Regions from separate parts of the Actinomadura sp. NPDC049382 genome, predicted to be linked through region 1. Evidence: riboswitches for the same ligand, from Rfam matches in the RefSeq annotation. Region 1 holds a riboswitch; each other region holds the start of a gene.
The links. A riboswitch is a leader RNA that binds a small molecule or an ion and turns the genes downstream of it on or off. The one in region 1 is predicted to bind cobalamin.
Positions count from the first base shown of each region.

Region 1 (7,565 bases):
AGCCGGGGGTGCGGGTCGCCGGCGTCGTCCTCAACCGGGTCGGGTCGGACCGGCACGAGGAGCTGTGCCGGGGCGCGCTGGAGTCGGCGGGCGTGCCGGTGCTCGGCGCGATCCGGCGGGACGACGCCGTCGTGAACCCGTCCCGGCATCTCGGGCTGATCCCGGCGGCGGAGCGCGGGGCGGCGGCGGTGCGGGCGGTGGAGCGGCTCGGCGCGCTGGTCGAGCGGTCGTGCGATGTGGAGGCGCTGGTGCGGCTCGCGGGCACCGCTCCCCCGCTGCCGGGGCCGGTGTGGGACCCGGCCGTGGAGGTCGAGCCGGTGGCGGGGCGTCCGGTGGTGGCGGTGGCGGGCGGGCCGGCGTTCACCTTCTCTTATGGGGAGCATGTGGAGCTGCTGCGGGCGGCGGGCGCGGACGTGGCGGTGTTCGACCCGCTGCGGGACGCGGCGCTGCCGGACGGGACGGCCGCGCTCGTCATCGGCGGCGGGTTCCCCGAGGTGCACGCCGCGGAGCTGGCCGCCAACGCGCCGATGCTGGCGTCCGTGGCGGCGTTCGGCGGACCGGTCGCCGCCGAATGCGCGGGGCTCCTCTATCTCTGCGAGGAACTCGACGGTCAGGCGATGTGCGGGCTCGTGCCGGGGCGGGCGCGGATGACGCCGCGGCTCACGCTCGGCTACCGGGAGGCAGTCGCCGTCGGGTCCTCGCTGCTGACCCGTCCTGGCGAGCGGTTCCACGGCCACGAGTTCCACCGGACGGTCCTGACCGGCGGCGGCGAGCCGCTGTTCCGCTGGCGGGACGGCGGCGGGACCGGCGCGGACGGCTTCGGCGGCGACCGGATCACCGCGTCCTACCTGCACCTGCACTGGGCCGGGTGCCCGGAGGCGGCTCAGCGGCTCGTGTCGTCCTCCAGGTCGCCCTCGGTCTTGAGGTAGACCTCCTGGAGGCCCTGGAGGACCTCCGGGTCGGGGTGCTCCCACATGCCGCGCTCGGCCGCCTCCAGCAGCCGCTCGGCGATGCCGTGCAGCGCCCACGGGTTCGACTTCTCCATGAACTCGCGGTTCTCGTCGTCGAGGACGTAGGCGGCGGTGAGCCGGTCGTACATCCAGTCGGCCATGACGCCGGTGGTGGCGTCGTAGCCGAACAGGTAGTCGACGGTCGCGGCCAGCTCGAACGCGCCCTTGTAGCCGTGGCGGCGCATCGCGGCGAGCCACTGCGGGTTCACGACGCGGGCCCGGAAGACGCGGGCGGTCTCCTCCGAGAGGGTGCGGGTGCGGACGGCGTCAGGGCGGGTGCTGTCGCCGACGTAGGCTTCCGGCGCCTTCCCGGTCAGCGCCCGGACCGTGGCGATCATGCCGCCGTGGTACTGGAAGTAGTCGTCGGAGTCGGCGATGTCGTGCTCGCGGGTGTCGACGTTCTTGGCGGCGACCGCGATACGGCGGTAGGCGCTCTCCATGTCGTCGCGGGCGGGCACGCCGTCGAGGTCGCGGCCGTAGGCGTGGCCGCCCCACACCGCGTACACCTCGGCGAGGTCGGCGTCGTCGCGCCAGTTGCGGCTGTCGATGAGCGGCAGCAGCCCCGCCCCGTACGCGCCGGGCGGCGACCCGAAGATGCGGCGGGCGGCGCGCCGCTCGTCGCCGTGCTCCTCCCGGTCGGCCCGGACGTGGGCGCGGACGTGGTTGGCGGAGTCGGGCTCGTCGAGGCCCGCGACGAGCCGGACGGCGTCGTCCAGCATGGCGACGACGTGCGGGAACGCGTCCCGGAAGAAGCCGCTGATGCGGACGGTCACGTCGATGCGGGGCCGTCCCAGCTCGGCGAGGGGGATCGGCTCCAGGGCGGTGACGCGGCGGGACGCCTCGTCCCAGGCGGGGCGGACGCCGAGCAGCGCGAGCACCTCGGCGACGTCGTCCCCGGCGGTGCGCATCGCGCTCGTCCCCCACACCGACAGGCCGACGGAGCGGGGCCATTCGCCGTGGTCGGCGCGGTAGCGGTCCAGGAGGGAGTCGGCCATCGCCTGCCCGGTCTCCCAGGCGAGGCGGCTCGGGACGGCGCGCGGGTCCACCGAGTAGAAGTTGCGGCCGGTCGGCAGGACGTTGACGAGGCCGCGCAGCGGCGACCCGCTCGGCCCGGCCGGGATGTAGCCGCCGTCCAGCGCGTGCAGGACGTGGTCGAGCTCGTCGGACGTGCGGGCCAGCCGGGGGACGATCTCGGCGGCGGCGAACTCCAGCACGCGGGCCACGAGTTCGCGGCGCTCCTCGGGGATCTGCCGGGCGGCTTCGGCGACCGCGTCCACGGCCCAGCCGGCGTCCTCCATGGCCTGGACGAGGCCGCGGGCGGCGGTCTCGGCGGCGTCGACGGCGGTGAGGGCCTCGGTGCCGTCCTCGGTCAGGCCGAGCGCCTCGCGCAGGCCGGGCAGCGTCTCCCGTCCCGACCACATCTGCCGGGCGCGCAGCATCGCCAGCACCAGGTCGACGCGGGCCGCGCCCCGCGGGGCCTGCCCGAGGACGTGGAGGCCGTCGCGGATCTGCGCGTCCTTCACCTCGCACAGCCAGCCGTCCACGTGCAGGAGGAAGTCGTCGAACTCGGTGTCGTGCGGGCGGTCGTCCAGGCCGAGGTCGTGGTCGAGCTTCGCGGCCTGGATCAGCGTCCAGATCTGGGCGCGGATCGCGGGCAGCTTCGCCGGGTCCATCGCGGCGATCGTCGCGTGCTCGTCCAGCAGCTGTTCGAGGCGGGCGATGTCGCCGTAGGTCTCGGCGCGGGCCATCGGCGGGACCAGGTGGTCGACGAGGACGGCGTGCGCGCGGCGCTTGGCCTGCGTCCCCTCCCCCGGGTCGTTGACGAGGAACGGGTAGATCAGCGGGACGTCGCCGAGCGCGGCGTCGGTGCCGCACGACGCCGACATGCCCGCCGCCTTGCCCGGCAGCCATTCCAGGTTGCCGTGCTTGCCGACGTGGACGATCGCGTGCGCGCCGAACTCGTCCGACAGCCACCGGTAGGCGGCCAGGTAGTGGTGGCTGGGCGGCAGGTCGGGGTCGTGGTAGATCGCGATGGGGTTCTGCCCGAAGCCGCGCGGCGGCTGCACCATGACGACGACGTTCCCGGCGCGGAGCGCGGCGAGGACGATGTCGCCGTCCTGGACGAACAGCTGCCCGGGCGGCGGCCCCCAGTGCAGCTCCATCTCGCCGCGCAGCTCCTCGGGGAGCGTCCGGTACCAGCGCTCGTAGGACGCGGCGGAGATGCGGACCGGGTTGCCCGCGAGCTGCTCCTCGGTGAGCCAGTCCTCGTCCTGGCCGCCGGCGGCGATGAGCGCGTGGATCAGCGCGTCGCCGTCCAGGTCGCCGGCGGAGCCGTCCGCGGAGTCGCCGACGCCGGGGAAGCCCTCGCCGAGGTCGTGGCCCGCGTCGCGGAGGCGGGCCAGCAGCCGGACGGTGCTCGCCGGGGTGTCGAGCCCGACGGCGTTCCCGACGCGCGAGTGCTTGGTCGGGTACGCCGACAGCATCACGGCGACGCGGCGCTCGGGGGGCGGGGTGTGCCGCAGGCGGCCGTGCCGGACGGCGATCCCGGCGACGCGCGCGGCCCGCTCCGGGTCGGCCCGGTAGACGGTGAGGCCGTCCTCGTCGATCTCCTTGAACGAGAACGGGACGGTGATGATGCGGCCGTCGAACTCGGGGATCGCGACCTGCGACGCGGCGTCCAGCGGGGACAGCCCGTCGTCGCTCGCCTCCCAGTCGGCGCGGCTCGTGGTGAGGCACAGGCCCTGCAGGATCGGGACGTCGAGCGCGGCGAGGGCGCCGACGTCCCACGCCTCGTCGTCGCCGCCGGCCCCGGCGGTCGCGGGCTTGGACCCGCCCGCCGCGAGGACGGTCACGACCAGCACGTCCGCCCGGCGGAGGGTGTCGAGCAGCTCGGGTTCGGCGGTGCGCAGGGACGAGCAGAAGACGGGCATGGCCTGCCCGCCCGCGTCCTCGACGGCCGCGCACAGCGCCTCGGCGAACGCGGTGTTCCCGGCCATGTGGTGGGCGCGGTAGTAGAGCACGCCGACGACGGGGCCCTCGGTGGTGCGGGGCTCGCGTTCGAGCCGTCCCCACGTCGGCGTGGCGGCCGCGGGCGCGAACCCGCGCCCGGTCAGCAGCAGGGTGTCGGTGAGGAACGCGTGCAGCTCGGCGAGGTTGGCGGGCCCGCCGTGCGCGAGGTAGGCGTGGGCTTCGGCGCACACGCCGCCGGCGACCCCGCCGCTGAGCCGGGACAGCTCCATCAGCTCGGCGTCGGGGGCCTGCTCGCCGCCGAGGACGACGACCGGGCGGGGGCCGGCGAGCAGCGCGTCGAGCCCGTCCTCCCAGGCGCGCCGGCCGCCGAGCAGCCGGACCACGACGAGGTCGGCGCCCTCGGTCAGGCCGGGCAGGTCGGCGGCGGTGAGCCGGGCGGGATTGCCGAGGCGGTAGTCGGCGCCGGACGCGCGGGCGCTCAGCAGATCGGTGTCGGACGTCGACAGCAGCAGCACGGTGCCAGCGGACACGGCCGTTCCTCCCCTGGGGTCCTCGCCCCGGTAGCGGGTGTCGCGACGGCAGGAGTCTCCTGGCTCCCGGATCGATGCTCGCCCCGGCCTTCCCGTCCGTGCGGACAGTGGCCTCAAGCGGGGTTCGCTCCCCGGTCACAGTGGCGGGACCGCGCCGGATTCACACCGGCTTCCTCCCATTGCCATCGCCTGGGGAGAAGAGTACGGCAGCGCGGCCCGCCCGCAAAGTGTGGTTAACATCCTCCCCGTGCCGATTGCCAGACCGCACGCCGACGCGTGCCCCGGTGCGCTGCGCACCCACGACGCCGCCGACGGATCGCTGGCGCGCGTCCGGGTGCCGGGCGGCGCGGTGTCGTCCGCGCAGCTCGGAGTGCTCGGCGCCGCCGCCCGCGAGCTGGGCCGCGACGTGATCGAACTCACCTCGCGCGGCAACGCGCAGCTGCGCGGCGTCCGCGATCCGGCGGCGCTCGCGGCGCGCCTGGAGGCGGCGGGGCTGCTGCCGTCGCCGTCCCACGAGCGGGTGCGCAACATCGTCGCGTCCCCGCTCGGCGGGCGCGGCCCGCGCGGTGTGCTGGTGACGGATCCGCTGGTCACGGCCCTCGACCGGGCGCTGTGCGCGAACCCGCGGCTGGCCGGTCTGCCGGGCCGCTTCCTGTTCGCGCTGGACGACGGCACCGGCGACGCCGCCGGCCTGGACGCCGACCTGACCTACGCGCCGGACGGCCTCCACATCGCCGGGACGCGGGTCTCCCTTCCGGCCGGTGACGCGGTCGCGCTGCTGGTCGCGGCTGCGGAGGGATTCCTCGACGTCCGGGGGGACGCGTGGCGGGTGGCGGAGGTGCCGGACGGCGCGCGGCTCATCGCCGGGCGGCTCGGCGCGAGCGCGGAAGAGCCCGGCGCGCCTCCTGAGCCCCGGCCGCCGCACGCCGGGGTCGTCCGGCAGCGGGACGGGCTCGTCGCGCTGGAGGTCGTGCCGCCGCTCGGGCGGATGTCGGGCGCGCAGGCCGAGGCGCTCGCCGGGGTCTCCGGCAGCGTGCGGATCACGCCGTGGCGGAGCGCCGTGCTGCGGGACCTGGCCTCCGGCGAGGCCGGAGAGGTCGCGGCGGTGCTGGCTGAGGCGGGTTTCGCGGTCGACGCCGCGTCGCCGTGGGTCGGCGTCACGGCCTGCACCGGGAGCCCCGGCTGCGCGAAGTCGCGCGGCGATGTGCTGGGCGCGGCGCGGCGGTGGGTCGCCGGGCTGGAGCGCGCACCCGAGACGCCCGTCCACTGGACGGGATGCGAGCGGCACTGCGGGACGCCCCGCGGTCCCGTCGTGTTGAGAACGGCCGAGTCGGCTGAGAACGGCTGAGTCGTGCTGAACATGCTTGAGGAGCAGCGGTGATGGAGTACGTCCGGGACGGCGCCGAGATCTACCGGCGGTCCTTCGCGACGATCCGCGCGGAGGCCGACCTGTCGGGCCTGCCGGACGACGTCGCGCGGGTCGCGGTGCGGATGATCCACGCCTGCGGGATGACCGACCTCGTCCGGGATCTGGGCTGGTCGCCGGGGGTGGTGGCGCGGGCGCGGGCGGCGCTGCTCGACGGCGCGCCGGTCCTGTGCGACGCGCGGATGGTCGCGTCCGGTATCACGCGCGCGCGGCTGCCGGCGGGCAACGACGTGGTGTGCGCGCTGGGCGAGCCGGAGGTGCCCGCGCTGGCGGAGCGGCTCGGCACCACGCGCAGCGCGGCGGCGCTCGACCTGTGGCTGGACCGGCTGGAGGGGTCGGTCGTGGCGATCGGCAACGCGCCGACCGCGCTGTTCCGGCTGCTGGAGCTGGTGGCGGCGGGCGCGGGGCGTCCGGCGGCGGTGCTCGGGATCCCGGTCGGGTTCATCGGCGCGGCCGAGTCGAAGGAGGCGCTCGCCGCGAGCGGGCTCGACCACCTGGTGGTGCGCGGGCGGCGCGGCGGCAGCGCGATGACGGCGGCGGCGGTCAACGCCATCGCCAGTGAGGCGGAGTGATGGCGGGACGGCTGTTCGGCGTGGGCGTCGGCCCCGGCGATCCGGAGCTGGTCACGGTGAAGGCGGCGCGGCTGATCGGCGAGGCGGACGTGGTCGCCTTCCACTGCGCGCGGCACGGCCGCAGCATCGCCCGGTCGGCGGCCGAACCCTACCTGCGGGACGGCCGGATCGAGGAGCAGCTCGTCTACCCGGTGACGACGGAGACGACCGCCCATCCGGGCGGCTACCAGGGCGCGCTCGACGACTTCTACGCCGACTGCGCCGCCCGCCTCGCCGCGCACCTCGACGCGGGCCGGACGGTCGTGGTGCTGAGCGAGGGCGACCCGCTGTTCTACGGGTCCTACATGCACCTGCACAAGCGGCTCGCTCCGCACTACCCGGCCGAGGTGGTGCCCGGCGTGACGTCGGTGAGCGCGGCGTCGGCGGCGGCCGGGCGTCCGCTGGCGGAGCGGGAGGAGACGCTGACCGTCCTGCCGGGGACGCTGCCCGGCGACGAGCTGGCCGAGCGGCTGCGCGCGGCGGACGCGGCGGCCGTGCTCAAGCTCGGCCGGACGTTCCCCAAGGTCAGGCAGGCTTTCGAGGACGCGGGCCGGCTCGGCGACGCCTGGTACGTCGAGCGGGCGTCCACCGGCCGGCAGCGGGTCGCGCCGCTCGCCGAGGTCGACCCGGCGGACGTCCCGTACATGTCGCTCGCCCTGCTGACGAGCCCGGCGGAGCGGTCGTTCGAGGCGCCGCCCCCGGCCCGGCCGGAGGGCCCCGGCGGGGTGTGGGTGGTCGGGCTCGGCCCGGCGGGACGGGCCTGGCTCACCCCGGAGGCGCAGGACGTACTCGCGTCCGCGACCGACCTCGTCGGCTACGGCCCCTACCTGGACCGGGTGCCGCCGAACCCGCGGCAGCGGCGGCACGCGTCCGGGAACCGGGTGGAGGCCGACCGGGCCCGGCACGCGCTGGCGCTCGCGCGGGACGGGGCGCGCGTCGCCGTCGTCTCGTCCGGCGACCCGGGCGTGTTCGCGATGGCGGCGGCGGTGCTGGAGGCGGCGGCCGACGACGCGTTCGC
Region 1 covers NZ_JBFARO010000059.1:15,024-22,588, reverse strand. Annotated here, with positions in the region: gene AB0K34_RS28360 (cobyrinate a,c-diamide synthase) at 1-929, shown strand, start outside; gene cobN (cobaltochelatase subunit CobN) at 884-4,510, opposite strand; cobalamin riboswitch at 4,563-4,686, opposite strand; gene AB0K34_RS28350 (precorrin-3B synthase) at 4,758-5,858, shown strand; gene AB0K34_RS28345 (precorrin-8X methylmutase) at 5,888-6,508, shown strand; gene AB0K34_RS28340 (precorrin-2 C(20)-methyltransferase) at 6,508-7,565, shown strand, end outside.

Region 2 (7,565 bases), on a different contig from region 1:
TCCGGATGGCGGCCGCCTCCAGATCGGCGATCTCGTCGCGCAGCGCGAGGGCGACCTGGCGGGCGGTGTCGGCGAGCGGCTGGTCGTCGCGGACGAACGACCAGGCGAGCATGGTGACCGGGCCGGTCAGCATGCCCTTGACCGGCTTGTCCGTCAGCGACTGTGCGTAGGCGGCCCATGCGACGGTCATCGGCCGGGGACGGGCGACGTCGCCGTGCAGGATCGGCGGCCGCACGTACCGGGAGCCGTAGGACTGCACCCATCCGTGCTCGGTGGCGGCGTAGCCGTCGAGCCGCTCGGCGAAGTACTGGACCATGTCGTTGCGTTCGGGTTCGCCGTGGACGAGCACGTCGAGGCCGAGGTCCTCCTGCAGCGCGATGACCCGGGCGATCTCGTCCCGCATCGCCGCTTCGTAGGCGTCGTCGGTGATACGGCCCGCCCGGTGGTCGGCGCGGACCTTGCGGATGGCGGAGGTCTGCGGGAAGGAGCCGATCGTGGTCGTCGCCAGCTCGGGCAGCTTCAGCGCGTCCCGCTGGGCGGTGAACCGGGTGGCGCGGCCACCGCGGCGAGCGTCGGCGAGCGTGGCCACGCGGGCCCGGACGCCGTCGTCGACGTCCGGCGAAGGAGCCTGCGTCCGAGCGTCGGCGGGAGGCTTCTCCAGGCGCAGCGCCTCGCCGAGTGCGACGACCTCGGCGACCTTCTGCCGCGCGAACGCCAGCCGTTCCCGCACCGCCGGATCGAGGCCGGTCTCGGCGTCCAGGTCGATCGGGACGTGCTGCAGTGAGCAGGAGGTGCTCACGATCACCTGGTCGGCCAGGCCCAGCAGCACCGCGTAGGCGGCCTTGGCGCGGTGCGGGTCGGCGCGCCAGACGTTGCGGCCGTCCACCACGCCCGCGACGACGGTCTTGCGCGGCAGTCCGCCGATCGAGGCGAGCACGTCCACGTTGCGCGGCCCGGCGACGAGGTCGAGGCCGACGGCCTCCACGCGGGTGCCGCCGAGAACGCGCAGCGCGTCGGCGCCGACGGTGCCGAAGTAGGTGGCGACGAGCAGGCGCGGCCTGGCCGGCAGCCCGCCCAGCCGCGCGTAGGCGCGTTCGAGCGCGGCGAGTTCCTCGTCGGTCCGGTCACCGACCAGGACGGGCTCGTCCAACTGCACCCAATCGGTGCCGGCCCCGGCCAGCCTCTCCAGCAGCTCCGCGTACACGTCCACCAGCCCGTCGAGCAGGTCGAGCGGACGGAACCCCGCGGGCGCCCCCGGAGCGGACTTGGCGAGCAGCAGGTACGTGAGGGGGCCGACGAGCACCGGCCGCGTCTCGATGGCCAGCGCCCTGGCCTGCCGATACTCCGCCAGCGGCTTGGCGTCGGCGCCCTCGGCCAGCCGGAACCGGGTGTCCGGACCGAGTTCGGGGACGATGTAGTGGTAGTTGGTGTCGAACCACTTGGTCATCTCCAGCGCCGGGACGTCCTGGACGCCGCGCGCCATGGCGAAGTACCGGTCCAGCCCGTCCAGGTGCCGGTAGCGGTCGGGTACCGCGTCGACCAGCACGCTGGTGTCGAGAACCTGGTCGTAGTACGAGAACGTGTTGGACGGGACCATGTCCAGGCCCGCGTCGTGCAGTTCCCTCCACACGGAGCCGCGCAGGTCCGCGGCGGCCTTCTCCAGGGCGGAGGCGTCGATGCGTCCGGCCCAGTAGTCCTCGGTGGCGGACTTCAGTTCACGGTTCGCCCCGATACGGGGATATCCGAGGATCGTGGTTCTCATGGCGGCTTCCCTCGCTGTGCCACGGGCGGCGCTGCGGAAGGGGACGGACCCACGCCATGCATGCGTGTGCGCCGGCCGCCGACCCTCCCACGAGGCCGCAGACCACCGCGCACCGGCCGGCGCGCGGGCGGAGGCAGGTCTTCGGACTCGCGGGCGTCGCTCCTACCAGAGTAGGGCGTCCTACTGGCCGTCGCTTCCCAGACCGTGGGCCCAGTGCCTATGACGGCGGTCGTTCCCGCTCACCGCTGCGGGGCAGTCCCGGATTCTCACCGGGTTCCCTCTTGCGACACCCGCACCGCCAGGGCGCGGGTGAACCATCCGCACAACGAGTCTAGCCCTGCACACCGGCCGACGGCCAATGTGGTCTGCGGACCAGGCCGCCTGCCTCTTCAACGAAGACGGCGAGTGCCTGCTTTGCCCGCTCGCCGTTGTTTTTCACTTCTTCTTTGGTGGCTGCTTCGTGAATCTCCTCGGTGGCGACGAAAGCCTGCTCCGCCAATTGGAACAGCCCAGTACTGTCGGACAGAAGTTGAACGCGGAACAATTCCTGCTGGGCTGTTGCGCGTGCGCGATAGGATTCTTCGCGAGCGTTCTGATGGGCAGTGGAATCAGGTGCGTCCAAACTTCTGTGGGCACGGTCGTACTCGGCGCGGCGATAGTCGACGAGCGCGCCGGCGAAGCTGCTGAACGCGGTGAGTTGTTCCTCCCATAGCTGCCGCTCTCGTGTGAGGCGCTCGGAACGGGTGGAGTTCCATCGCTGAGTCATGGCAGAGACCAGCACGCCTAGCAGTGTGCCCACCACGGCGACGACGCTTCCCCAGATCGCGTTCATGCCATCATTTGATCACATGCGGTCGCCGTTCGGGATGGACACCTGTCATCGAAGCAGGGTGGGCCACAGTGTGGGCGGGGCGTTGCGACTGTGGTGGTGTTTGACTCGCCTCTTGGGCCGCCATTAGTTCAGACGAGGCGAAAGGCGAGGAGTGCGTTGCCGTGTGCGGCGGCGAGGATGCGGCCGTTGGTGCTGAATTCCCATTGCTCGGTAGAGGCGGGGGTTGTCATGGGGTAGTTCCAGATGATTTCGCCGGTCATGGCGTCCCACGCATAGAGTCCCGAGTTCGTGGTGCCTGCCACGCCGGTGCAGATCAGCCCGCCGGCGGCGATCAGTGGGACGGTCTTGGACGCGGGGGTGTTGACGGACCAGAGACGCTTGCCTGTGCGGGCATCGAGGGCGACCAGATGCGGGCTGTCCAGGATGTAGGCGCGTCTTCCGTCGAGTAGGAAGGCGTGGCCGCCGGGTGAGGCCGGCGTGTAGGTCCACCGCTGTCGGCCGGTGGCCGCGTCCAAGGCGTAGATGGTCGGCCCGTTCATGTAGACCAGTCCATTGGCCACGGTCGCGTTGAGGGAGAGCGCGTCCTTGTTGTCCGGGTCCTTTGCGGCGTTGGGAAGGTCGGCGCTCCAGACCTTCTGGCCGGTGTCGACCGACAACGCGTCGAGAGTGGTGTGGGAGGAACTGCTGAAGATCAGGTCACCGTCGCCCGGCACCATGAGCATCGTCTCGCGCGGCTTGGACCATCGGACGGCGCCCGTGGTGATGTCGAGTGCGTGGTACTGGTTCTCGCCTTTCTCCTTGGCCGTCTGGCCGAGGAGGGTGCGTCCCTGGATGCCGTGGAGGATGGTGGACGACGCCTGCGGCCATTGGCGGATCCAGAGGCGGCGGCCGGTGGTGGGGTCCAGGCCGGTGATCGTTCGATCCCCGCTCAGAGCCAGCAGCCTGTCGGCCGACACCATGAGTTCGGGGAACCGGTATTTCGTGGGTGCGTTGTAGGTCCACTTGACCGTCTGGGACTCGTCCATGGCGACCATGCGGGAGCCGGCCATCGTGTAGATGAGCGTCGGGCCGATGAGCGTCTGGTTGCCTCGGGTCCAGATCTGCCGTCCGGTGGCCAGCGAGTAGCAGCGGACCTCGTCCTCGAAGACCCTGTCGGCGGACGAGATGATGGAGCGGGAAAGGACGTCGAGGGTGACGTCGTCCTCGTCGTCGATCGCGGTTCGCCACAGCAACTTCGGCGGGGAGAGACGATGCCCCTTCCCGTCCTGGGTCGCGGCCAGTGCCGCGGCGGTTCCGCCGCCGATGACGGCCAGTCCAGCGGCGGCGGCCCCGCCGATCAGCAGCCGTCGCCGGGTGTGGGCCCTGGCGAGCGTCCGCAGGTCCAGGACGAGGGTGTCCTCCCGCTGCCGCAGCTCCTCGCCCATGTCGCCGGGGAGCCAGCCGGCCGTGGCCGGTTGGGCGGCCAGCAGCGTCGGCAGCAGCTTCGCGGGCGGACGCCGGTCGGGGTCCCGGCTGAGGCAGGCGGTCACCAGCTGTGCCAGGGAGGCCGGTACGCCGCGCAGGTCGGGTTCTTCGTGCAGGGTCCTATGGATGATCGTGGGGACCGCGCCCTTGCCGAACGGCGGGCGGCCGGTGGCGGCGAAGGCCAGCACGGCGCCGTAGGCGAACACGTCGGCGGCCGGTGTGAGCCGCGTTCCGCGGATCTGCTCGGGGGACATGTAGCCGGGGGAGCCGATGAACTGGCCCTCCGCGGTGAGCGTGGCGGTGTCGGCGGCCTTGCTGATGCCGAAGTCGATGACCTTGGGGCCGTCCTTGGCGAGCAGGATGTTGGCCGGTTTGAGGTCGCGGTGCAGCAGTCCCGCCGCGTGGATCGCGATCAGGGCCTCGCCCAGTCCGGCGCCCAGGGTGCGCAGCAGCGGCTCGGGCATGGGCCCGTACCGCTCGATCGTCTCCTTCAGGCTGAGGCCGTTGACGTACGCGATCGCCAGCCACGGGACGGTGCCGTCGGGTTCCGCCTCGACGACCGGGCTGGTGAACGCGCCGCTGACCTTCTGGGCGGCCTCGACCTCGCTTCGGAACCTGGCACGGAAATCATGGTCTCCGGCAAGCTCGGGCCGCACGACCTTGATGGCCACCGCCCGTCCCGCCGGGGACGCGCCCAGGTAGACCACCCCCATGCCGCCCTCGCCCAGGCGCCGCAGCAGGCGGTACCGCCCGATGCGATCGGGATCGCCGGGCTCCAGCGCCGCCGCCGTCACCGCGTCACCGGGAAGCGGTAGAGCCGCTTGTGGTCGGTCGCGAAGACCGACGAACCGGACACCGCGACTTCCCAACCGCGCTGTGTCTCCGACGGCCCCCAGTGCGACCACAGTGCTCGGCCGTCGGCCCCGGCGACCAAGATGCCCTTGGACGGGCCTGACGGGTCGCTGAAGGCGGTCGCGATGAGGTCGCCGGTCGCGGCGATGTGTCCCGGGTCGTTGTTGAACGGTTCCGGACCGACCAGCGTCCATCGGGTGTCGCCGGTCGCCTGGTCGTAGGCGTGGAGGACCTCTTCCTTGAAGATCGCGTTAGCGCCTGCGGGAATGACGGTGTCGAATTGCACGTCGGTGTTTCGCGACCACACGGGCCTTCCGGTGGCGGTGTCGACCGCCTGGACGGTATCGCCGAAGTTGCCGAACAATCGTCCACCGGCGACCGCGATGTCCAGGCTTGACCCGTCCCGGGTGCCGCCGCTCCTGGGCCAGGTGTGGACCCAGCGCTTGCGGCCGGTGACGGCGTCGAGGGCGGTGAGGGAAGGGTCAGTGCTGAGGTAGAGGCTGGTCTGGTCGACGGCTCCGGAGAACGACCCGTCAGTGGAGAGATCCCACCGGATCTTGCCGCTGGTCAGGTCGAGCGCCCATACGTCCGTCCGCGAACGCACGAGGATCGTGTCGCCGACCACGCCGATGACGGAAGAGGGGACGACGCCGGCGGGCGTGGGGAGGTTCGTGGTCCTGCCGGTCGGGGCGTCGATCAGAGTGATCAACTGGTCCTCAATGTCGCCGACCACGCCGCCGAGGACGACGAACGCCGATCCGGGGGCGACGTCGTCCGAATACACGGCGTTGGCCTTGTCCTTCGTCCACAGCTGCCGCCCCGAGCCGGCATCCACCCCGTACATCTCCTGTTCGCCGCCCCACAGCACGACGCCGCCCGCCAGCAGCACCATCGACGTCCCGCTGACGGGCCGAGGCGGGGTGAACGTCCACGCGGGCGGGGGCGCCGTGGCGAGGGCGGTCGCGCGGGGAGCGGGCTTGGCGGGCTCGGAGCCTCCGCGGGTCACCGCCCAGCCCGCCGCCCCCGCGCCGATGCCGGCCACGGCGACGGCGGCGGCCAGTCCCAGGAACCGGCGCCGTCCGGCCTTGCCCGCCTCCGTGTCATCGACCCGCGGTGTCGGTGGGGGTGCCGTGACCGGCTCCGACGCCACCCTGGTCGCCTCGGCCTCCCTGACCGCCACCTCGCGGCGCAGCGCGGGTGAGTTCAACGCCCGGGGATCGGCGGGGGTCAGCGCGGCGAGCACGGACTCCAGCGTGGGACGTCCGGCCGGCTCCTTGGCCAGGCAGGCGGCGAGCAAGTCCCGCAGTGACGCGGGGACGCCGTCGAGGCACGGCTCTTCGTACATGACCTCGTAGAGCACCGTGGCCGGGTCCCGCTCGCCGAACGGTTTGGCACCCGTGGCCGCGTAGACCAGCACACCCGCCAGCGAGAACACGTCCGCCGCGGGCCCGGCGTCCTTGCCTTCGGCGATCTGCTCGGGAGCCATGTAGGCCAGCGTGCCGATCATGGCGCCCGTGCCGGTGAGCTGCGTCGCGTCCGCGGCCTTGGCGATCCCGAAGTCGATGATCTTCGGGCCGTCCTCGGCCAGCAGGATGTTGCCGGGCTTGAGATCGCGGTGCACCAGGCCGACCCCGTGGATCGCCTGCAGCGCTTCCGCCAGTCCCGCGCCCAGCGTCCGGACGGCGGACTCCGGCAGCGTCCCGACGCTCGCGACGGCCTCGCCCAGCGTGGGCGCGGGGACGTAGCCGGCGGCGAACCAGGGCTGCGGCGCGTCGGCGTCGGAGTCCAGCACCGGGGCCGTGTAGAGCCCGCTCACCTTGCTCGCCGCGGCGATCTCGCGGCGAAACCGCTCCCGGAAGGCCGAGCCTTCGGCGAACTCCCGCCGGATGAGCTTGAGCGCGGCCAGCCGGGCGCCCGGCGACCGGGCGAGATAGACGACCCCCATCCCGCCCGCACCGAGCCGGGCGAGGATCTGGTACTGGCCGACCCATGCGGGATCCCCCGGCTGCAGCGGCCGCACGCCCACCTCCACTTCAAATGAACACGTATATGCATTCAAGCAGGGGACGCAGTCTTGCCCGGTGGGAAGAAGCACCGCGACGGCAGGCCACGCCCCGTCGCCGCCGGGCGATGGCCCGGCGGCTCCTGGGGTCGGTCTCTTTGAGGTGTTACGGGAGTTGTAGCGGGAAGGCCGCCGCTCGGGCGTAGAGCTTGTAGAGCTTGAACGGCTCCGCGAAGGGCAGTCCGCAGGCGTTGTTGAGCATGCTCGTCGCGTTCTTGTTGGTCAGCGTGGTGCCGCGCGCCCCCGGATGGTCGATCTGGCCGCCCATGAACACCGCCATCTTGGCCAGCATGTGGTCCTGCTGCTCGGTCGTCATCTCCTGCCAGGAATGGCAGGTCATCGCGGCGAGCATCGCGTCGTCGAGTTCGCTCGTCTCGGGGTGCGGGTGGTCGCCGACCGGTGCCGTTCGGTACGCGGCCGGGGCGGTGGCCTTGGGCGTGGTGAACCAGGGGCATGGGCCGCCGGGCTTCAGGTTCGCCATGCAGGTGAGCAGTTCGAGTTCGTTGCCCAGGTTGCCGAACCCGAAGCTGAGGAAGGGCGCCTTGCCGTTCAGGCAGTCCGGCAGGTTGCGGGGCGAGGTGGTGACGGTGCCG
Region 2 covers NZ_JBFARO010000047.1:613-8,177, forward strand. Annotated here, with positions in the region: gene metE (5-methyltetrahydropteroyltriglutamate--homocysteine S-methyltransferase) at 1-1,762, opposite strand, end outside; cobalamin riboswitch at 1,877-2,096, opposite strand; gene AB0K34_RS25345 (hypothetical protein) at 2,094-2,594, opposite strand; gene AB0K34_RS25350 (serine/threonine-protein kinase) at 2,723-4,852, opposite strand; gene AB0K34_RS25355 (PQQ-binding-like beta-propeller repeat protein) at 4,849-6,930, opposite strand; gene AB0K34_RS25360 (right-handed parallel beta-helix repeat-containing protein) at 7,079-7,565, opposite strand, start outside.
Region 2: it holds a riboswitch for cobalamin, as region 1 does, so the genes downstream of both, metE (5-methyltetrahydropteroyltriglutamate--homocysteine S-methyltransferase) here and cobN (cobaltochelatase subunit CobN) in region 1, are expected to answer to the same signal.

Region 3 (7,565 bases), on a different contig from region 1:
GTTCGGCTGGAGCGTTGGTTCAGGGGGAAGGGCGCGGATGTGTCGGTCGGGGGGTAGTCGGTGCGGGGTAGTGGGTTAGAAGGTGATTACCTGGCGGACGGCTTCGGCGGTGTGGAGGCGGTCGAAGCCGGTGTTGATGTCGGCCAGGGGGAGGCTGCCGGTGAGCAGGGCGTCCACTGGGAGGTTGCCGTTGCGGTACATCGCGATGAAGCGGGGGACGTCGCGGCGGGGGACGCAGGAGCCCAGGTAGCTGCCGCGCAGTGTTCTTTCCTCGGCGACGAGGCTGAGAGCGGGCAGGGTCAGGGGCGCGCCGGGGTCGGGCAGGCCGACGGTGACCGTCGTGCCGCCGGAGCGGGTGGCGGCGTACGCCTGTTCCAGGACGGGGACGACGCCCGTCGTGTCGATGACCTTCTCCGCGCCGCCGGACGTCAGGTCGCGCAGAGCTTCCGTGGCGTCCGGGCCGCCCGGAACCGGGTGGGCGCCGAGCGAGGCGGCGAGGTCGAGTTTGTCCTGGACGAGGTCGACCGCGTAGACCGTCGCGGCGCCGGCGGCCTTGGCGGCGAGGACGGCGGAGAGGCCGACGCCGCCGAGGCCGAAGACGGCGACGGTGTCGCCGGGGGTGACGGCCGCGCTGTAGAGGGCGGCGCCGGCGCCGGTCAGGACGGCGCAGCCGAAGAGGGCCGCGATGTCGAACGGCAGGTCCGGGTCGATCTTCACGGCGGAGCGGGACGACACGACGGTGTACTCGGAGAACGCGGAGACGCCCAGGTGGTGGTTGGGGCGGGTGCCGTCCGCGGCGACGAAGCGCCTGCCGCCGCCGAGGAGGGTGCCCGCGCCGTTGGCCTGCGCGCCGGGGCCGCAGAGGGCGGGGCGCCCGCCGACGCAGCGGTCGCAGTGGCCGCAGGCCGGGACGAACGCGAGGACGACGTGGTCGCCGGGCGCGAACTCGGTTCCGGTGCCCGTCTCGACCACCTCGCCGGCGGCCTCGTGGCCGAGGGCCATCGGGAGCGGCCGGGGGCGGGAGCCGTTGATGACCGAGAGGTCGGAGTGGCACAGGCCCGCGGCGCCGATCCGGACGAGGAGTTCGCCGGGGCCCGGCGGGTCGAGGCGCAGGTCGGCGATATCCAGGGGGCGGGAGTCGGCATAGGGGGCGGGGCGTCCGGACTCGACGAGGACGGCGGCGCGGGTCTCGGTCATGCGAGCAGCTTCTCCATCTCGGTGCGGACGGGGCCGGTGATCTCGACCGGGCGGCGGGTGCCGCGGTCGACGAAGACGTGCACGAAGTGCCCCTCGGCGATGAGGGCGCCGTCGGACGTGCGGAACATGCCGACCTCCCAGCGGACGCTGGAGCGGCCCAGCTTGCCGATGCGGAGCCCCACCTTGATCGTGTCGGGGAACGCGACCTCGGCCTTGTACTCGCAGTGCGATTCGACGCACAGGCCGATGGCGGCGGACGTCACCGGGTCGAAACCGGCCGTCCGGATCATCCACTCGTTGATGACGGTGTCCATGAGCGAGTAGTGGACGACGTTGTTGACGTGCCCGTAGACGTCGTTGTCCTTCCACCGCGTGGGGACGTTCTCCCAATGCTGGTACTCGCCGGTCATGGAGGGCAGCCTATGGTCGCCCCAAGAGCGGTATGGCATCGGGCCAAGGGAACGGTGACCGTGCCTAGCGGCGGGTGGGCGGGGCGGTGCGTCCGCCCAATGGGGAAGCGGCGTTCACCAGGCCGCGAGGAAAGGTTCTGAGCACGATCCCGGCCAGGTGAACGCCGCCCCCTGAGCGGCGCCGCGTCCGGCGCCGCCGTCTTCTAGGACGCGCGGGCGGCGTCGAAGCGCGCTTTCACGTCCGTCCAGTTCACGAGGGTCCAGAGCTTTTCGACGTAGTCGGGGCGGACGTTGCGGTACTGCAGGTAGTACGCGTGCTCCCAGGCGTCGAAGACCAGTAGCGGGGTGGTGTTCATGCCGACGTTCCCGTGGTGGTCGTAGACCTGCTCCACGATGAGGCGGCGGCCGAGCGGCTCCCACGCCAGGACGCCCCAGCCCGAGCCCTGGACCGTGGACGTCGCCGTGGTGAGCTGCTTCTGGAACGCCTCGAACGTCCCGAAATGCTCGTTGATGGCGGCGGCCAGTTCGCCGTCGGGGCGGTCGCCGCCGTCCGGTGACAGGTTGTCCCAGAAGATCGAGTGCAGGACGTGCCCGGACAGGTTGAAGGCGAACGTCTTCTCCAGGCCGACCAGGCCGCCGTACTGCTCCTTGTCCCGCGCCTCGGCGAGCCTCTCCAGCGTGTCGTTGGCGCCCTTCACGTAGGCGGCGTGGTGCTTGGCGTGGTGGAGCTCAAGGATCTCGCCCGTGATCGCGGGCTCCAGGGCTGCGTAGTCGTAGGGCAGGTCGGGAAGCGTGTAGTCGGCCATACGGCCACTATTGCAAACGACTTGCAGTTACGTCCAGCATGCAAGAAGAGGCGTCGGACGTCCCGTCACGGCGACGGCCCGCCCTCGGTGAGGACGGGCCGTACCGTGTCAGTGGCGGCGGCCGCCGCGGAATCGGGCGAGCAGGCGGCGTGCCTTGGCCTGCGTGCGCGGATCGCGGGCGTAGTGCTCGGCCCTCGCTCGCATCTTCCGGCCCTGCGGGCCGCTGAGATATCTCTTGATCCGGTCGACGACGGAAGGCATGGGCGTCCTCCTCGGCCTAGGGTCTCTGCTCAACGAGTGCCCGCCCGCATTAGTTCAGAACGCCTCGTCGAGCGCGACGCTCCCCTCGACGCCGATCTGGTAGGCCGAAACCCGCCGCTCGAAGAAGTTGGACAGCTCCTGGACGTCCTGCAGCTCCATGAACGCGAACGGGTTCGCGGTGCCGTAGCGGGCCGGGAGCCCGAGCCGGACGAGCCGCTGGTCCGCGACGTATTCGAGGTAGGCGCGCATGTCGCCGGCGCTCATGCCGGGCAGGCCGTCGCCGCACAGGTCGCGGGCGAAGGCCAGTTCCGCCTGGACGGCCTCGTCCAGCATCGCGGTGACCTGCGCGGTCAGCTCGGCGTCGAACAGTTCCGGTTCTTCGGCCCGGACGGTGTCGACCACGGAGAACGCGAACTCCATGTGCATGCTCTCGTCCCGGAAGACCCAGTTGGTGCCGGACGCGAGGCCGTTCAGCAGCCCGCGCGAGCGCAGCCAGTACACGTAGGCGAAGGCGCCGTAGAAGAACAGCCCCTCGATGCAGGCCGCGAAGCAGATCAGGTTGAGCAGGAACGTGCGGCGGTCGGCGGCGGTGCGGAGCTCGTCCAGGGCGCCGAGCGAGTCGATCCAGCGGAAGCAGAACTCCGCCTTCGCCCGGATGGACGGGATGTGCTCGATCGCCGCGAACGCCCGCGCGCGCTCGTCCTGATCGGGCAGGTAGGTGTCCAGAAGGGTCAGGTAGAACTGTACGTGGACGGCCTCCTCATATAGCTGCCGCGACAGGTAGAGCCGGGCCTCCGGGGCGTTCACGTGCTTGTAGAGGTTCAGCACCAGGTTGTTCGCCACGATCGAGTCGCCGGTGGCGAAGAACGCGACGAGCCGGTTCACCAGGTGCAGTTCGGCGGGCGTGAGCCGCTCCAGGTCGGCCATGTCGGACGCGAGGTCGACCTCCTCCACCGTCCACGTGTTGCGGATCGCGGCCCGGTACCGCTCGTAGAAGTCGGGGTAGCGCATGGGCCGCAGGGTCAGGTCCATGCCGGGGTCGAGCAGCATTATTGGCACGCCTCGCAGGTCTCGGGGTTCTCCAGGGAGCACACGGCCGCAGCCGTGGCGACGGTCGTCTGCGCGATGCGCGTCGCCGGACGGGAGCGCAGGTAGTAGGTGGTCTTCAGCCCGCTGCGCCACGCGTACGCGTACATCGAGGAGAGCTTGCCGATCGTCGGCGTCTCCATGAACAGGTTCAGCGACTGCGACTGGTCGATGTACGGGGTGCGGGCGGCGGCGAGGTCGATGAGCGCCTTCTGCGGCAGTTCCCAGGCCGTCCGGTAACGGGCGCGGGTCTCGTCGGGGAGGTCGACGAGACCCTGCACGGAGCCGTTCGCGCGCTTGATCGCCTCGCGGACGGCCGGCGTCCACAGCCCGAGCGCCTTCAGCTCGGCCACCAGGTAGCCGTTGATCTGCAGGAACTCGCCGGACAGCGTCTCGCGCTTGAACAGGTTGGACACCTGCGGCTCGACGCACTCGTAGCAGCCCGCGATGGACGCGATCGTCGCAGTCGGCGCGATGGCGATCAGCAGCGAGTTGCGGAGCCCGACCGCCGCGACGCGCTCGCGGAGCGCGGCCCACTCGGCGGGACGGGTCGGCGCGGCGTCCGGGAAGTGGTCCAGGTGGAGCCGGCCGCGCGCGGTGCGGGTCATGCCGTAGGCGGGCAGCGGCCCGTGCGCGGCGGCGAGGTCGGCGGACGCGCCATAGGCGGCCAGCGCGATCTCCTCGGCGATGCGCGTCGACAGCGCGCGGGCCTCGTCGGAGTCGAACGGCAGGCGCAGCGTGAAGAACACGTCCGCGAGACCCATCACGCCGAGCCCGACCGGACGCCACTTGCGGTTGGCCTTCTCCGCCTCGGGCGTGGGGTAGAAGCCCCTGTCGATGGTGCGGTCCAAGAAGCGGACGGCGGTGCGGACGGTCGAACGAAGCCGCTCCCAGTCGACTCCGGCGGACGTCACGTGCGCGGCCAGATTCACCGACCCGAGGTTGCAGACGGCGGCCTCGCCGTCGCTCGTCACCTCAAGGATCTCCGTGCAGAGGTTGGAGAGGTGGACGGTCTGGCCGGGCTCGGCGGTCTGGTTGCAGGCGCGGTTGGCGGCGTCCTTGAACGTCATCCACCCGTTGCCCGTCTCCGCGAGGGTGCGCATCATCCGCCCGTACAGCTTGCGGGCCGGGACCCGCCGGACGAACCGCCCGTCCCGCTCCGCCGCCCGGTACGCCTCGTCGAACTCGTCCCCCCAGAGGTCGGCCAGCTCGGGGACCTCCTTCGGGTCGAACAGCGACCACGGCGCGTCGTCCTCGACGCGGCGCATGAACTCGTCCGGGATCCAGTTGGCGAGGTTCAGGTTGTGGGTGCGGCGCGCGTCCTCGCCCGTGTTGTCGCGCAGTTCGAGGAACTCCTCGACGTCGGCGTGCCACGGCTCCAGGTACACGCAGGCCGCGCCCTTGCGGCGGCCGCCCTGGTTGACGGCGGCGACGGACGAGTCCAGCGTGCGCAGCCACGGGACGATGCCGTTGGAGTGCCCGTTCGTGCCGCGGATCAGCGAGCCCCGGGACCGCACCTTCGTCCACGAGATCCCGATGCCGCCCGCGTACTTGCTGAGCCGCGCGACCTGCCCGTACCGCTCGTAGATCGCCTCCAGCTCGTCGCGCGGCGAGTCGAGCAGGAAGCACGACGACAGCTGCGGGCGGCGAGCGGCCGAGTTGAACAGCGTCGGCGAGCTCGGCAGGTACGACAGCGTGCTGAGCAGGCCGTACAGTTCCGCCGCCTCGTCCACGGTGTCGGCGAGCCCGCACGCCACGCGCAGCAGGAAGTGCTGCGGACGCTCCAGGACGAGCCGGGAACGCGGATGCCTCAGCAGGTACCGGTCGTAGAGGGTGCGGAGCCCGAAGTACTCGAACCGGTCGTCGGCGCCGTCGTCGACGAGCGCGTCGAGGAAGGCGGCGTGGGCGGCGACGAACGCGGCCGGGCCGTCCGCGAGCAGGCCCTCCCGGTGCGCGGCGGCGACCGACTCGGCGAACGCGGTGACGCCGGCGGACGCCGCCTCGTCCCGGATCCGGGCGCCGAGCAGCCGCGCGGCGACCTTGGAGTAGCCGGGTTCGGCGGCCACCAGGGCGGCGGCCTCGGTGATGGCGAGGTCCCGCAGCGCCGCCGCGTCCAGCCCGTCGCCGGACCGGACGGCGGCGAGCACGCGCGCCGCCGCCACGTCCGGTATCCCGGCGCAGGCGGCCTCGACCTCCGCGGCGATGCCCTCCCCGGCGGGCGGCGCGGCGGCCGGCGCCCGGCCCCCGTGCGACGCCGGTGCCCTGTGCAACGCCTGTGTCACGTGCTTCTCCCCTCGCAAGCCGCCTCGCGGAGGCATGCGAACGGGGCGCGGCATGCCGCGCTCCGCCCTCGGCCCACCCGCGAGGCCCGGACGTGTCGGCCCGGGGACGACCCCCAGGCCATTCGTGCGGGCAGGTCTTCGGACTCGCGGGCGGCGCACCTGTCAGGCACGTCCTACTGACCGTCGCTTCCCAGGCCCGGTCGGGCCCAGTGCATGTGACGGCGGTCGTTCCCGCTCACCGCTGCGGGGCAGTCCCGGATTCACACCGGGTTCCCTCTTACGACGCCCCCGCCGCCGGGCGGCGGGGGCGTACCAGCACGGGGTTGAACCCTACATCTTGTTGACGATCAATGCGCAACCCCAAGATGTTGGGCGCGTCGGTGCGGGTTCCCGGGGTCGGCTGCACGCTCCCGGAGGGGGGTGGCACGATGGGGGCGTCATGTCGGAGCGTTCCCCGCAGCCCCTGTTCCGCGCCGCACGCGCGGTGGTGTTCGCCACCGTGTGCGTCGCGCTGGCGGTGCTCGGACACGTCCTCGCAGGCGGGGCAGCGGTCCCGCTCTGGGCCGGGACGGCGGGGTTCGGCGCGGTCGTCGGCGTGACGCTGATGCTGGCGGGCCATGAGCGCTCGCTCGGCACGATCCTGGGCGGGCTCCTCGGCGGGCAGTTCGCGCTGCACACGCTGTTCACGGCCGCCGCAGCTCCGGCCGCACACCCCGTGCCCGCCATGGCGGACCACACCCCGGCGATGCACGCCGCCATGACCGACGCGGCGATGACCGACGCGGCCGCGATGCCCGACCTCGCCGCCGTGCCCGCCGCGCACGGCGGCAACGGCCTGGCCATGACGCTCGCGCACTGCGTCGCCGCGCTCGTCGCCGCCTGGTGGCTGCGGCGCGGCGAACGGTCCGTGTGGACGATGGCCCGCCGGGTCGCCGCCGCCGCCGACCGTCCCGTCCGGCTGCTCCTCGCCCTGCTCACCATCGAACCGGCCGTGCCGCAGCGGCCGGTCGTCCCCGCCCCGGCGCCGGCCGCCGTCCCCGCCGCCGACCGCGCGCTGCGGCACCAGGTGGTCCGGCGGGGTCCCCCGTTCCGTTCGAGGGCGCTCGCGCACATCTGACGCGCGCGCCGTACGTCACCGGACGCCGATCCGCGGCGCATCCGGCCCTTCCCGTACGACTCGAACGGAGTTCCCCCATGTCCTTCAGCGTGCCCGCGCGCCGCGCCGGCGCCCTCGTCTCCCTCACCGCGCTCTCGGTGCTCGGGGCGGCCACGGCCGCGTCCGCGCACGTCACCGCCAACCCGAAGAGCGCCGAGCAGGGCTCCTACGCCAAGGTCTCGTTCCGGGTGCCGAACGAGCGCGACAACGCCGCCACGACCAAGGTCGTCGTGCACCTGCCGGCCGACCACCCGCTCGCGTCGGTGTCCGTCCGGCCCACGCCCGGCTGGACGGTGAAGGCGGAGAAGTCCACGCTGCCGAAGCCGATCCAGACCCACGGCGGCGAGCTGACCGAGGCCGTCACCAC
Region 3 covers NZ_JBFARO010000011.1:125,617-133,181, forward strand. Annotated here, with positions in the region: gene AB0K34_RS10455 (pentapeptide repeat-containing protein) at 1-57, shown strand, start outside; gene AB0K34_RS10460 (zinc-dependent alcohol dehydrogenase family protein) at 76-1,197, opposite strand; gene AB0K34_RS10465 (thioesterase family protein) at 1,194-1,607, opposite strand; gene AB0K34_RS10470 (superoxide dismutase) at 1,811-2,413, opposite strand; gene AB0K34_RS10475 (hypothetical protein) at 2,522-2,674, opposite strand; gene AB0K34_RS10480 (ribonucleotide-diphosphate reductase subunit beta) at 2,729-3,724, opposite strand; gene AB0K34_RS10485 (ribonucleoside-diphosphate reductase subunit alpha) at 3,724-6,042, opposite strand; cobalamin riboswitch at 6,175-6,322, opposite strand; gene AB0K34_RS10490 (hypothetical protein) at 6,482-7,159, shown strand; gene AB0K34_RS10495 (YcnI family protein) at 7,237-7,565, shown strand, end outside.
Region 3: it holds a riboswitch for cobalamin, as region 1 does, so the genes downstream of both, AB0K34_RS10485 (ribonucleoside-diphosphate reductase subunit alpha) here and cobN (cobaltochelatase subunit CobN) in region 1, are expected to answer to the same signal.